3 regions of the Nocardia sp. NPDC004604 genome follow, and region 2 is predicted to be linked to each of the others. Evidence: riboswitches for the same ligand, from Rfam matches in the RefSeq annotation. Region 2 holds a riboswitch; each other region holds the start of a gene.
The links. Region 2 has a riboswitch for S-adenosylmethionine ahead of ABZW16_RS32010 (aminotransferase class V-fold PLP-dependent enzyme). Riboswitches for the same ligand answer to the same signal wherever they lie in the genome.

Region 1 (3,271 bases), on a different contig from region 2:
CGAGATCGCCGATCGCGGCCGCAGACCCTCGACGGTGGTCGCCTGCGGCCAATTCCTCGTCTTCGATGCCACGGCCTATTACGCCGTCGGCGGTCACGCGGCGGTGGCCGCCAGCCCCACCGAGGATCTGGATATCGCTCGCGCCCTGCGCCGTTCCGGTCGCCGCACCGCACTGGTCGCGGCGGGTCGCGCCGCCCGGACCCGAATGTACCGGGACGCAACCGAACTCGAGGTGGGCTACACCCGCTGGCTGTGGTCGGCCTACGGCGGCACGACCGTCGGCGGCGCAGCCGTGGGAGCTATTGCAGCACTGGCCTATTGGGTACCTCCGCTGGCCGCCGTCGCCGGTCACGGCCGGGTGCGCGCCGCCGGTCTCCTCGGCTACAGCGCCGCGGTCACCGGCCGCTTACTCGCCCGCTCACTCGAAGGCGGCTCACTGACCCGCGCCGATATCCTTGCCGCCCTGGCCCACCCGGTCTCCATCGCCGCCTATCTACGCCTGTGGTCCCGCTCGCGCCGGGCCCATCGCGCGAACACGTTGACCTGGAAATCCCGCCACCTCGACACCGCCCACTGACCGAGACCAGGCCGAATCCATGGCGGCAATGCCCGACCGACCCGCCACCAGATCTTGATCAACCCCGGAATCGGGCGGCCGCACGCCCGAACCCGCTGGCGCTATATCCAGGCCGGGATCCGGCCCGGTCCCCAACTGCGTCAGACGTCGGCGGGCTCAGCGCACCGAGGTGATGCCGACCGTCGGGAGGAAGAAGCAGGGCTTGCCACCGTTGTCCACGGTGCCGAACACCGCGGCCAGGACGGTGCCGGAACCGGTCTCGACGGGGACGGCGCGGATGCCTCCGGTGGGGAATGTGGCGAAGAAGTTCTGGAAGGCACGTTCGGCGAGTGGTCGTATATCGGCAGGGATTTCCGCGGGCACCATGGTTCGGACGACGTCGGAGATCGGACCCATGGCGGTGACGCCGCTGCGGCCATTGGCCAGGTTCAGCCAGGCGACGTTCATGCCGGAGACGTTCGTGCTGTCCGGGGCTACGCCGTAGGGCATGAAGGTGAACAGGGTTTGGCCCGTCTTGACCGCGGACAGGTCCAGTCCCGGAATGGCCACGGTGGTCTTGGGCCACGGCCCGGGCACAGCACCCGCGACGGCGGGGACCAGGCCGAGGGAGTTGCTGCTGGAGCAGAACGCCGCAGCCGCCGGGTACAGGAACGGGTCGATGCCCAAGGCGCGCAGCGCCTCGACGGTGGCTTGGTAAGCACCGAACGCATCTCCGGGTGCGGCTTGGACGGACGGCGCGGGCGCCGCCGGGATTGCGGCTCCGGGTATCGGCGCAGGTACCGCGACGGCGAGGCCGGGGGCGGCGAGCGTCAGCGCGGCCGCACCGGTCGCGATGGCGGTAAGCGTGGTCAGACGGCGCAGCAGGGTCACGTGAACCTCCTCATCGTCGGGCACGAACGAGGTCAGAGCGTACTCCAGCAAACCACCGGAACTGCGCTGATTTCGACTGGCAACGCCATCGCGTCGCGCACCGTACCGGACCGTCGCGACGAAACGCCGGGTGCACCCTCCAGGCGATACACGCCGGACGGACCGCACCCGAAGCCTCGCGATCCACCGCACGACCCGGTCGATAATCCCTGTTCACGACCATTCGGACAAGGTCTGCGCTCACACTGATTCGTACCCTTGTGCCGGAGTTCGCCTGCTTCGCATGATGTTTCGGCTAGACCGACCGACCCGTGCTCGGCGTCGGACACACCATCCAGAGCGACCGAGAGACCTGGCTCGTCGACGTCGCAGCAACCCCCCGGCCACCGGGTGCGGGTGCTTCCGCCGGGAACGATGGAGGAACCGAAATCATGAGCGCGTCCGTTGCATCCGATGCCCTATCGGATGTTCCGATACCGGGTGCCCACGCACCTGGCACTGCCGTAACCATCGCCGACGCACCGCCGATCGCCAGGGCCTGGCATCCGTGGCGCTGGGTGATCAGCGCCATCGCGCTGGTACTGCTCGCGCAGTTCATCCATGGACTGGTCACCAATCCGGGCTGGGATTGGTCGACCTTCGCCAAGTACTTCACCGCGAAGTCGGTGTTATCGGCGCTCGAGGTCACCTTGGAGCTGACCCTGTGGGGTACGGCCCTGGGATTCCTGATCGGCACCGCACTGGCAATCGCCCGGTTGTCGAATAATCCGGTGCTGCGGGTGATCTCGTGGGTCTATATCTGGGCGTTCCGCTCGATTCCGTTGATCGTGCAGCTGCTGTTCTGGTTCAACATCGCCTACCTTTACAACACGCTTTCGCTCGGCATCCCGTTCGGCCCCGGATTTCTCACCTTCGAGGTGAACGGGGTGATCAGCGGGTTCACCGCGGCGGTCATCGGCCTCGCGTTGCATCAGGCTGCATATTCGGCCGAGATCATCCGGGCCGGATTCATCTCGGTCGATCCCGGACAGTTGGAAGCCGCCGCGGCACTCGGGATTCCGCGGCTGCGACAGTTCCGCACCGTGGTCGTCCCGCAGGCGATGCGCTCGATCCTGCCGAATGCGACCAATGAGGTGATCAGCCTGTTCAAGGGCACCTCGATCGTTTCGGTAATGGCGATCGCGGAACTCTTCTACCAGGTCCAGGTCATCTACGGACGCAACGGCCGGGTGGTGCCGCTGCTCATGGTCGCGACGGTCTGGTACATCGTGCTGACCACGATTCTCTCGGTGGCGCAGTATTACATCGAACGGCACTATGCCAAGGGCGCGCACCGGACACCGCCACCGACGCCGATCCAGCAGGTGTGGCACAAGCTGCGCGAAATCGCCGAAAGCGGTTCCGCCGCACCGCGCGGAGCCACCCGATGAGCGCACCGGTCACCGCAACGATCGACATCACCGTCGACAAAGCCCCCGCCGTCGCGGTTCGCGGCGTGCGAAAGTCCTACGGCACCACCGAAGTGCTGCGCGGTATCGACCTGACGGTGCGGGCGGGTGAGGTGGTCACCGTGATCGGCCCGTCCGGCTCCGGCAAGTCGACACTGCTGCGGGTGATCAACCACTTGGAGTCCCTGGACGCGGGCACCGTGCACATCGACGGCGAGCTGATCGGATATCGGCTGCGCCGCAATAGGTTGCACGCACTATCGGATCGCGAGGTGCGCAAGCAGCGCTCGCATATCGGCTTCGTCTTCCAGCAATTCAATCTCTTCCCGCACCTGACGGTGCTCGACAATGTCACGCTCGCACCGATTTCCGCGCA
Region 2 (3,271 bases):
GGTCCGCATCGGCTGGGTCGGGTGATGAGTGTGGTCGGGATCGCGGTGGTCGCCGCGCCCGCGATCGGGCCGACGATCGGCGGAATCATGCTCGCGAACCTGGACTGGCAGTGGTTGTTCCTGATCAATATCCCGTTCGGGCTGGTGGCGTTCGTACTGGCGCGCCGGGTATTGCCGCGGGCGGCGACGGCGGATACCGGGGGCCGATTCGATACCACCGGATTTGCGTTGATCGGCGTCGGTCTGTCGGCACTGGTCTACGGGCTCGGCGAATTCGGTAGTCGCGGTAGCGTTTCCGCGCCGACGGTGTGGGTTTCGGTGCTGCTCGGCGCGCTGGCACTCGGACTCTTCGTGGCGCGGTCGGTGCGCGGGCGCGGTGCGCATCTGCTCGATGTCGGACTGTTCCGGCACCCGGTGTTCGCGACGGCGAATGTGGCGAACTTCTTCGCCGGTGCCTCGATGTTCGGGTCGATGCTGGTGCTGCCGTTGTACTTTCAGGTCCTGCACCGCGAAGGTCTGATAGCGACCGGATTGCTGCTGATGTCGTTCGGGCTCGGCGGCATTATCGCGATGCCGATCGGCGGCCGGTTGACCGATCGGTACGGCGGGGGTGTTGTCGCGGTGGTCGGCAGTGCGGTCACGGTCGCCGTCACGGTGCCGTTCGCGCTCGGCGATGCCTCGATGAATCCTGTTGTGATACAGGCGCTTTTGCTGATTCGGGGCATGGCGACCGGGTTGACCGGAATGCCCATCGTCGCCGCGGCCTACGCGGCGGTGCGACCTCAGCAGATGCCGGATGCTGCGTCGTTCGTCAATATTCTGCAGCGGGTCGGCGGGTCGATCGGGGCCGCGTTGCTGGCGGTTGTGCTGTATCGCGCGGCGGCCGCCGGATTGCCGGTGGATGCCGGGTTCCGGCAGGCGTTCTGGTGGCTCACCGCTGCCGCGGTGGTTTCCCTGATCGCGTCGGTGCTGCTGTGGCGCAAGGAGATTCAGCCGAAATAGCGATGCCGTGCGCCTTGTCGACGGCGACCGGAGGTGGCTGTCGACAAGGCGCACAATGGATTACGCGGCTGAGGCGGCGGTGCCGATACCGAGTGCGGCGAGAATCGCCGCGCTGATCTGCTCCAGCCGATCGCGAACCCGGGGGCGGCGCAGCATGGCTACCGCCCGGGAGGCGAGCAGGGCGAGCAGGATCATCTCCACGGCCGCGATGGTGCTTTCGATGGCGCCGAGCGCGAGGGTGTTCGCGAAGGTGACGTCGGTGAGGAACTGCGGCAGTACCGCCAGGTAGAACAGACCGACCTTCGGGTTGAATATGCACGACACCAGGCCCGCGGCGAATGCCGAGCGAATCGAGGTCGCCTCGCCCACGCTCGGCTGACCGGACACCTGCGCGCTGGTCCCGCGCTGTTTGCGGTGCTCGATCAACGCCCGAATTCCCAAGTACACCAAGTAGATTCCGCCGATGACCTTCAGTGTCCGGTAGGCCGTCGCGGACTGTTCCAGCAGTGCGGCAACCCCCGCCGCGACCACCACCGCCCAGACGATGCCGCCCAGCGCCGAACCGACTGCCGCGGCGATGCCGGGGCGTGCGTCCACGATCGAGAATCGCAGCACCAGGAACGAGTCCGGGCCGGGCGTGATCGACAGCAGAACACACAGGCCGACAAAGCTGAGCAGCAGGGAAAGCGTCACCTCTCGATGAGATCGCAGATCGCCCGGCTTTGCAAGGTTATTTATTTGAGTGCATGTATATGCACTGGCGAAAACGGCGGTTGACACGGCGGTGCGGCATCTGCCAATCTCGGTTCAGGTCATGAGTACCAGCGTCAAGCCCCGGCTAGCTGGTCGGCAACCCTCCTCCGCGGTGGGGTGCTCCGGGTGACGACCGGGCCGCAGCCCGACCGGGTGCGGCAAGCGCGGACTCGGATAATCACCTGATTACGGGTCCCATAATTGATGGGATTTTGTGATGACTGCTGTCGTTGACCAGACCTGTTCCGTCTTCGCCCGGGTCTCCGGCGACGATCTCCGGGTACCGCTGGTCCAGGGCGGGACGACCACCTACGCCAACTTCGACTACGCCGCGAGCGCACCGGCATTGGCGCAGGTCACCGATCGGGTGCAGCAGTTGCTGCCGTACTACGCGAGTGTGCACCGCGGCGCGGGCTACGCCTCGCGGATCTCCACCGAGTGCTACGAAGCGGCCCGCGGTTCGGTCACGCGTTTCCTCGATGCCGCCGACGACCAGGTGGTGGTATTCACCCGCAACACCACCGATTCGCTCAACCTGCTCGCCGCCTGCGTTCCCGGTGACACCGTGGTGCTGGATATCGAGCATCACGCGAACTTCCTGCCGTGGACCCGGCATGGTCGCCGCGTCGTCCGGGCCGCGGCGACCGTCGGGGAGACCATCCGCCAGCTCATCGCCGAATTGTGCAGTAGGCCAGCCGCATTGCTGGCGGTCACCGGCGCCTCCAATGTGACCGGTGAGGTACTGCCGCTCGAGCGCCTGGCCACCATCGCGCACCAGTGCGGCGCCCGCATCCTGGTCGATGCCGCCCAACTGGCGCCGCATCGTCGGATCAGCCTGCGCGACACCGGCATCGACTACCTCGCCTTTTCCGGGCACAAGCTCTACGCGCCGTTCGGCGCGGGAGTGCTTGTCGGACGCCGGGATTGGCTCGATGCCGCCGAACCGTATCTGGCGGGCGGCGGCGCGGTCCGCGAGGTCGGTGTTACCCGCACGGAGTGGGCACCCGCTCCGCAGCGTCATGAGGCCGGTTCCCCGAATGTCCTCGGTGCGGCCGCGCTCGCCGCCGCATGTGACGCGCTCTGTGCGATCGATCCCGAATCCCTTGCCACTCACGAACATCTGCTCGCCGATCGGCTGCGCACCGGCCTGTCCGCCATTCCCGGTGTCAACCTGCTGCGCATCTGGGACGACAGCCCGGATAGTGTCGGCATCGTCGCCTTTACCCTGGACGGTTTCGCTCCCGGCCAGGTCGCGGCCTACCTCTCCGCCGAACACGGCATCGGCATTCGCGACGGCCGCTTCTGCGCCCACCCCTTGCTCGCGCGCCTCGGCCTCGACGGCGCGCTGCGTGCCAGCATCGGCCTCGGCACCAGTTCCGCCGATGTGGACCGTCTGATCGAGGCCATTGCCACCCTCGTCGCCAACGGCGCGAGCTGGAACTACGCCTGCACCGACGGGCTGTGGAATCCGACTCCCGAGACCCGCCCCTTCACCAGCACCAATGCCGCGGACGGC
Region 3 (3,271 bases), on a different contig from region 2:
AGGTTCTGTGACAGGTAGCCGACGGCGCGGTAGATGGCCTGGACGTCCCAGTCCCTGAAGACACCGGTGCCCTTGACATTGCCGGTGCCGTCGAGCTGGGTGCGCTCGGTGCGCAGGCCGACGACCCTGCCGTCCTCACCGATGATCTCCGCGGGGGATTCGAAGAAGTGCAGGAACAGCTTGTGCGGGCGGTTGCCGACATCGCGGATGGCCCACTGCTCGAGCGTATTCGCGATCATGTCGACCTGCTTGGAGTGCCGACGCGCGGCCTCGGAGCCCTCGTCGTAGTCGATGTCCTCGGGATCGACGATGACCTCGATGGTCGGGGAGTGGTCGAGTTCGCGCAGCTCGAGCGGCGTGAACTTGGCCTGCGCCGGGCCGCGGCGGCCGAAGACGTGCACCTCGACCGCCTTATTGGCTTTCAATCCGGCGTGGACGTTTGGCGGTATCTCGGTCGGCAGCAGTTCGTCGCCGGTCTTGGCGAGCACACGCGCGACATCGAGTGCGACATTGCCGACACCGAGGACGGCGACCTTCTCGGCCTCCAGCGGCCAGGTGCGCGGCACATCCGGATGTCCGTCGTACCAGGACACGAAGTCCGCGGCGCCGTAGCTGCCGTCCAGGCCGATGCCGGGGATGTCCAGCGCGCGGTCGGCGTTGGCGCCGGTGGAGAAGATCACCGCGTCATAGAACGTGCGCAGATCGTCGAGGGTGATGTCGGTGCCGTAGTCGATATTGCCGAGCAGGCGGACCTGCGGCTTGTCGAGCACCTTGTGCAGGGCGGTGATGATGCCCTTGATGCGCGGGTGGTCCGGCGCGACGCCGTAGCGGATCAGACCGAACGGCGCCGGCATGCGCTCGTACAGGTCGATGCTCACCTCGGCATCGGACTTCATCAACGCGTCGGCGGCGTAGATACCGGCCGGTCCTGCGCCTACGATCGCGATGCGAAGCGGGCGAGTCCCGGCGGTGTGCGCGTCAGGCCCGGAGGTGGCAGCTTGCGTAACCACGGAGGGCTCGCGCGCACCGCTAGTCGACTCTGCACTGTGTTCGGTCATCTCTTACGCGCACCCTTATGGTCGAAACAATTATGGCGTCAGTCTTAGCTTAGGCTAACTTGGCGCACCTTTTGGTTGCACCTGACGATGCGGACAGGCGGCTCGCGGCTGCGCAGTCGCTACGTTGGTGAGCTGGCATATGGCTATGACAGCAGGCCGCAGTCTCGCGATTCTATCGGTGGCGCATGGCGCACCCTGCGGGCGGTGCGTGAACCGGATGGTTGCCACCCGGGCTCACTTACCCGAGTACCCACTGTCCGGTTGGCTATCGAATTATTGCTGTGCCGCTGCCGTGCGGGGTCGCGCCCGGTCCGGGGGCGCCTGTCGGATACCGCTGCCCACCAGGGATGATCGACCCATGACAGAGCAGCAGGGCGCCGATGACGAACCGGTGATCGAGGTCGACCAGACCGATCGGCGCACGATGGCGCCGTTCATCGCGGCAGCCGTATTCGCGGCCGTCGTCCTGGTCGCCATCGTGCTGGGCGCGGTGCTATCGCCCGCTGAGAAAAATGTCACAGAATCGGACAAGATCGCGGCCGCGGTGCATCGCTATGCAGAGGCCAGGGGCACCACCGACAACACACCGCCACCCGCGGTGGCCTGCCAAGGATTCGACGAGAGCAAGTCGCCGCTGGCCGCCCAGTTCGGTGGCGCTGTGGCCGGAAAGTCGATCAAGGTCACCAACATTGACAACGCCATGGTCGATGGCGATAGGGCGAAGGCGAACGTGACCATCGCGGTCGACGGCCGGGAGACGCCGGCGACGTGGAATTTGGTTCGCTCCGGCGACCGCTGGATCGTCTGCAACTGATTACCCGGCGTGGCGCTGACCTGGGTTTGACAGGGCGGCCCCTGCCCAGGCAATCTCGGACACAGGTCATGAGAACCAGCGTCAAGCCCCGGCTGGCTGGTCGGCAACCCTCCTCCACGGTGGGGTGCTCCGGGTGACGACCTGGCCGCGCACCGAAACCCAGGTGCGGCAAGCGTGGATTCACAGGAGGATCGCATGACATATGCCGGTGACATCACCCCCCAGCAGGCGTGGGAGTTGTTGCGCGACAATCCCGAGGCCGTCTTGGTCGATGTGCGCACCGAGGCCGAATGGCGCTTCGTCGGCGTCCCCGATACGAGTTCGATCGATCGGCCGACGGTGCTGATCGAATGGGTCGACACCAGTGGCGCCCGCAACGGTGAGTTCGTCGCACAGCTGACCTCGGCGCTGGAGGGGCGCGATCCGGCGGCGCCCGTCGTCTTTCTGTGTCGCTCCGGGCAGCGTTCCATCGGTGCCGCGGTCGCCGCGACCGGTGTCGGGATCGAACCGTCGTACAACGTGCTCGAGGGCTTCGAGGGCCCCATCGACGAGTTCGGTCACCGCGGCGGCTCCGGCTGGCGCGCATTCGGTCTGCCGTGGCGGCAGTCATGATCACCGGGGGTGCGTTCGACAAACCGCTGCCCAAGGGGGTCGGCCCCGCGACGCTCGGCGTCCGAGGCGGCCTGCGCCGCTCCGGATTCGAGGAGACCGCCGAGGCGCTGTACCTGTCCTCCGGTTTCGTCTATGAGAGCGCCGAGGCGGCCGAGGCCGCGTTCACCGGCGATATCGAGCATTTCGTCTACTCCCGCTACGGCAACCCGACGGTGGCCATGTTCGAGGAGCGACTGCGCCTGATCGATGGCGCCGAGGCCTGTTTCGCGACCGCGAGCGGTATGTCGGCGGTATTCACCGCGCTCGGCGCGCTGCTGGGTGCGGGCGATCGACTGGTGGCCGCGCGCAGCCTCTTCGGCTCGTGCTTCGTGGTGTGCAATGAGATCCTGCCGCGCTGGGGTGTGGAGACCGTCTTCGTCGACGGCGATGATCTGGACCAGTGGGAGCAGGCGCTGTCGGTGCCGACCCAGGCCGTGTTCTTCGAGACGCCGGCCAACCCGATGCAGACGCTGGTCGATGTGCGCCGAGTGACCGAACTCGCCCATGCCGCGGGCGCGAAGGTGGTGCTGGACAACGTCTTTGCCACCCCGCTGCTGCAGCGCGGTTTCGAACTCGGCGCGGATGTGCTGGTGTATTCCGGCACCAAGCACATCGACGGTCAGGGTCGGGTGCTCGGCGGCGCGATTCTCGGCCCGCACGACTACATCGACGGTCCGGTGAAGAATCTTATGCGCCATACCGGTCCGGCGCTGAGCCCGTTCAATGCGTGGACCCTGCTCAAGGGTTT

Region 1: it holds a riboswitch for S-adenosylmethionine, as region 2 does, so the genes downstream of both, ABZW16_RS23140 (amino acid ABC transporter permease) here and ABZW16_RS32010 (aminotransferase class V-fold PLP-dependent enzyme) in region 2, are expected to answer to the same signal.
Region 3: it holds a riboswitch for S-adenosylmethionine, as region 2 does, so the genes downstream of both, ABZW16_RS20070 (rhodanese-like domain-containing protein) here and ABZW16_RS32010 (aminotransferase class V-fold PLP-dependent enzyme) in region 2, are expected to answer to the same signal.

The regions. Positions count from the first base shown of each region.
Region 1 is NZ_JBEXLC010000064.1:37,002-40,272, forward strand. It holds gene ABZW16_RS23130 (glycosyltransferase family 2 protein) at 1-577, shown strand, start outside; gene ABZW16_RS23135 (hypothetical protein) at 734-1,498, opposite strand; SAM riboswitch class I at 1,775-1,868, shown strand; gene ABZW16_RS23140 (amino acid ABC transporter permease) at 1,879-2,877, shown strand; gene ABZW16_RS23145 (ATP-binding cassette domain-containing protein) at 2,874-3,271, shown strand, end outside.
Region 2 is NZ_JBEXLC010000114.1:25,614-28,884, forward strand. It holds gene ABZW16_RS32000 (DHA2 family efflux MFS transporter permease subunit) at 1-1,002, shown strand, start outside; gene ABZW16_RS32005 (LysE family translocator) at 1,063-1,695, opposite strand; SAM riboswitch class IV at 1,813-1,926, shown strand; gene ABZW16_RS32010 (aminotransferase class V-fold PLP-dependent enzyme) at 1,973-3,271, shown strand, end outside.
Region 3 is NZ_JBEXLC010000052.1:37,641-40,911, reverse strand. It holds gene ABZW16_RS20080 (FAD-dependent oxidoreductase) at 1-1,010, opposite strand, end outside; gene ABZW16_RS20075 (hypothetical protein) at 1,417-1,872, shown strand; SAM riboswitch class IV at 1,937-2,053, shown strand; gene ABZW16_RS20070 (rhodanese-like domain-containing protein) at 2,068-2,484, shown strand; gene ABZW16_RS20065 (O-succinylhomoserine sulfhydrylase) at 2,481-3,271, shown strand, end outside.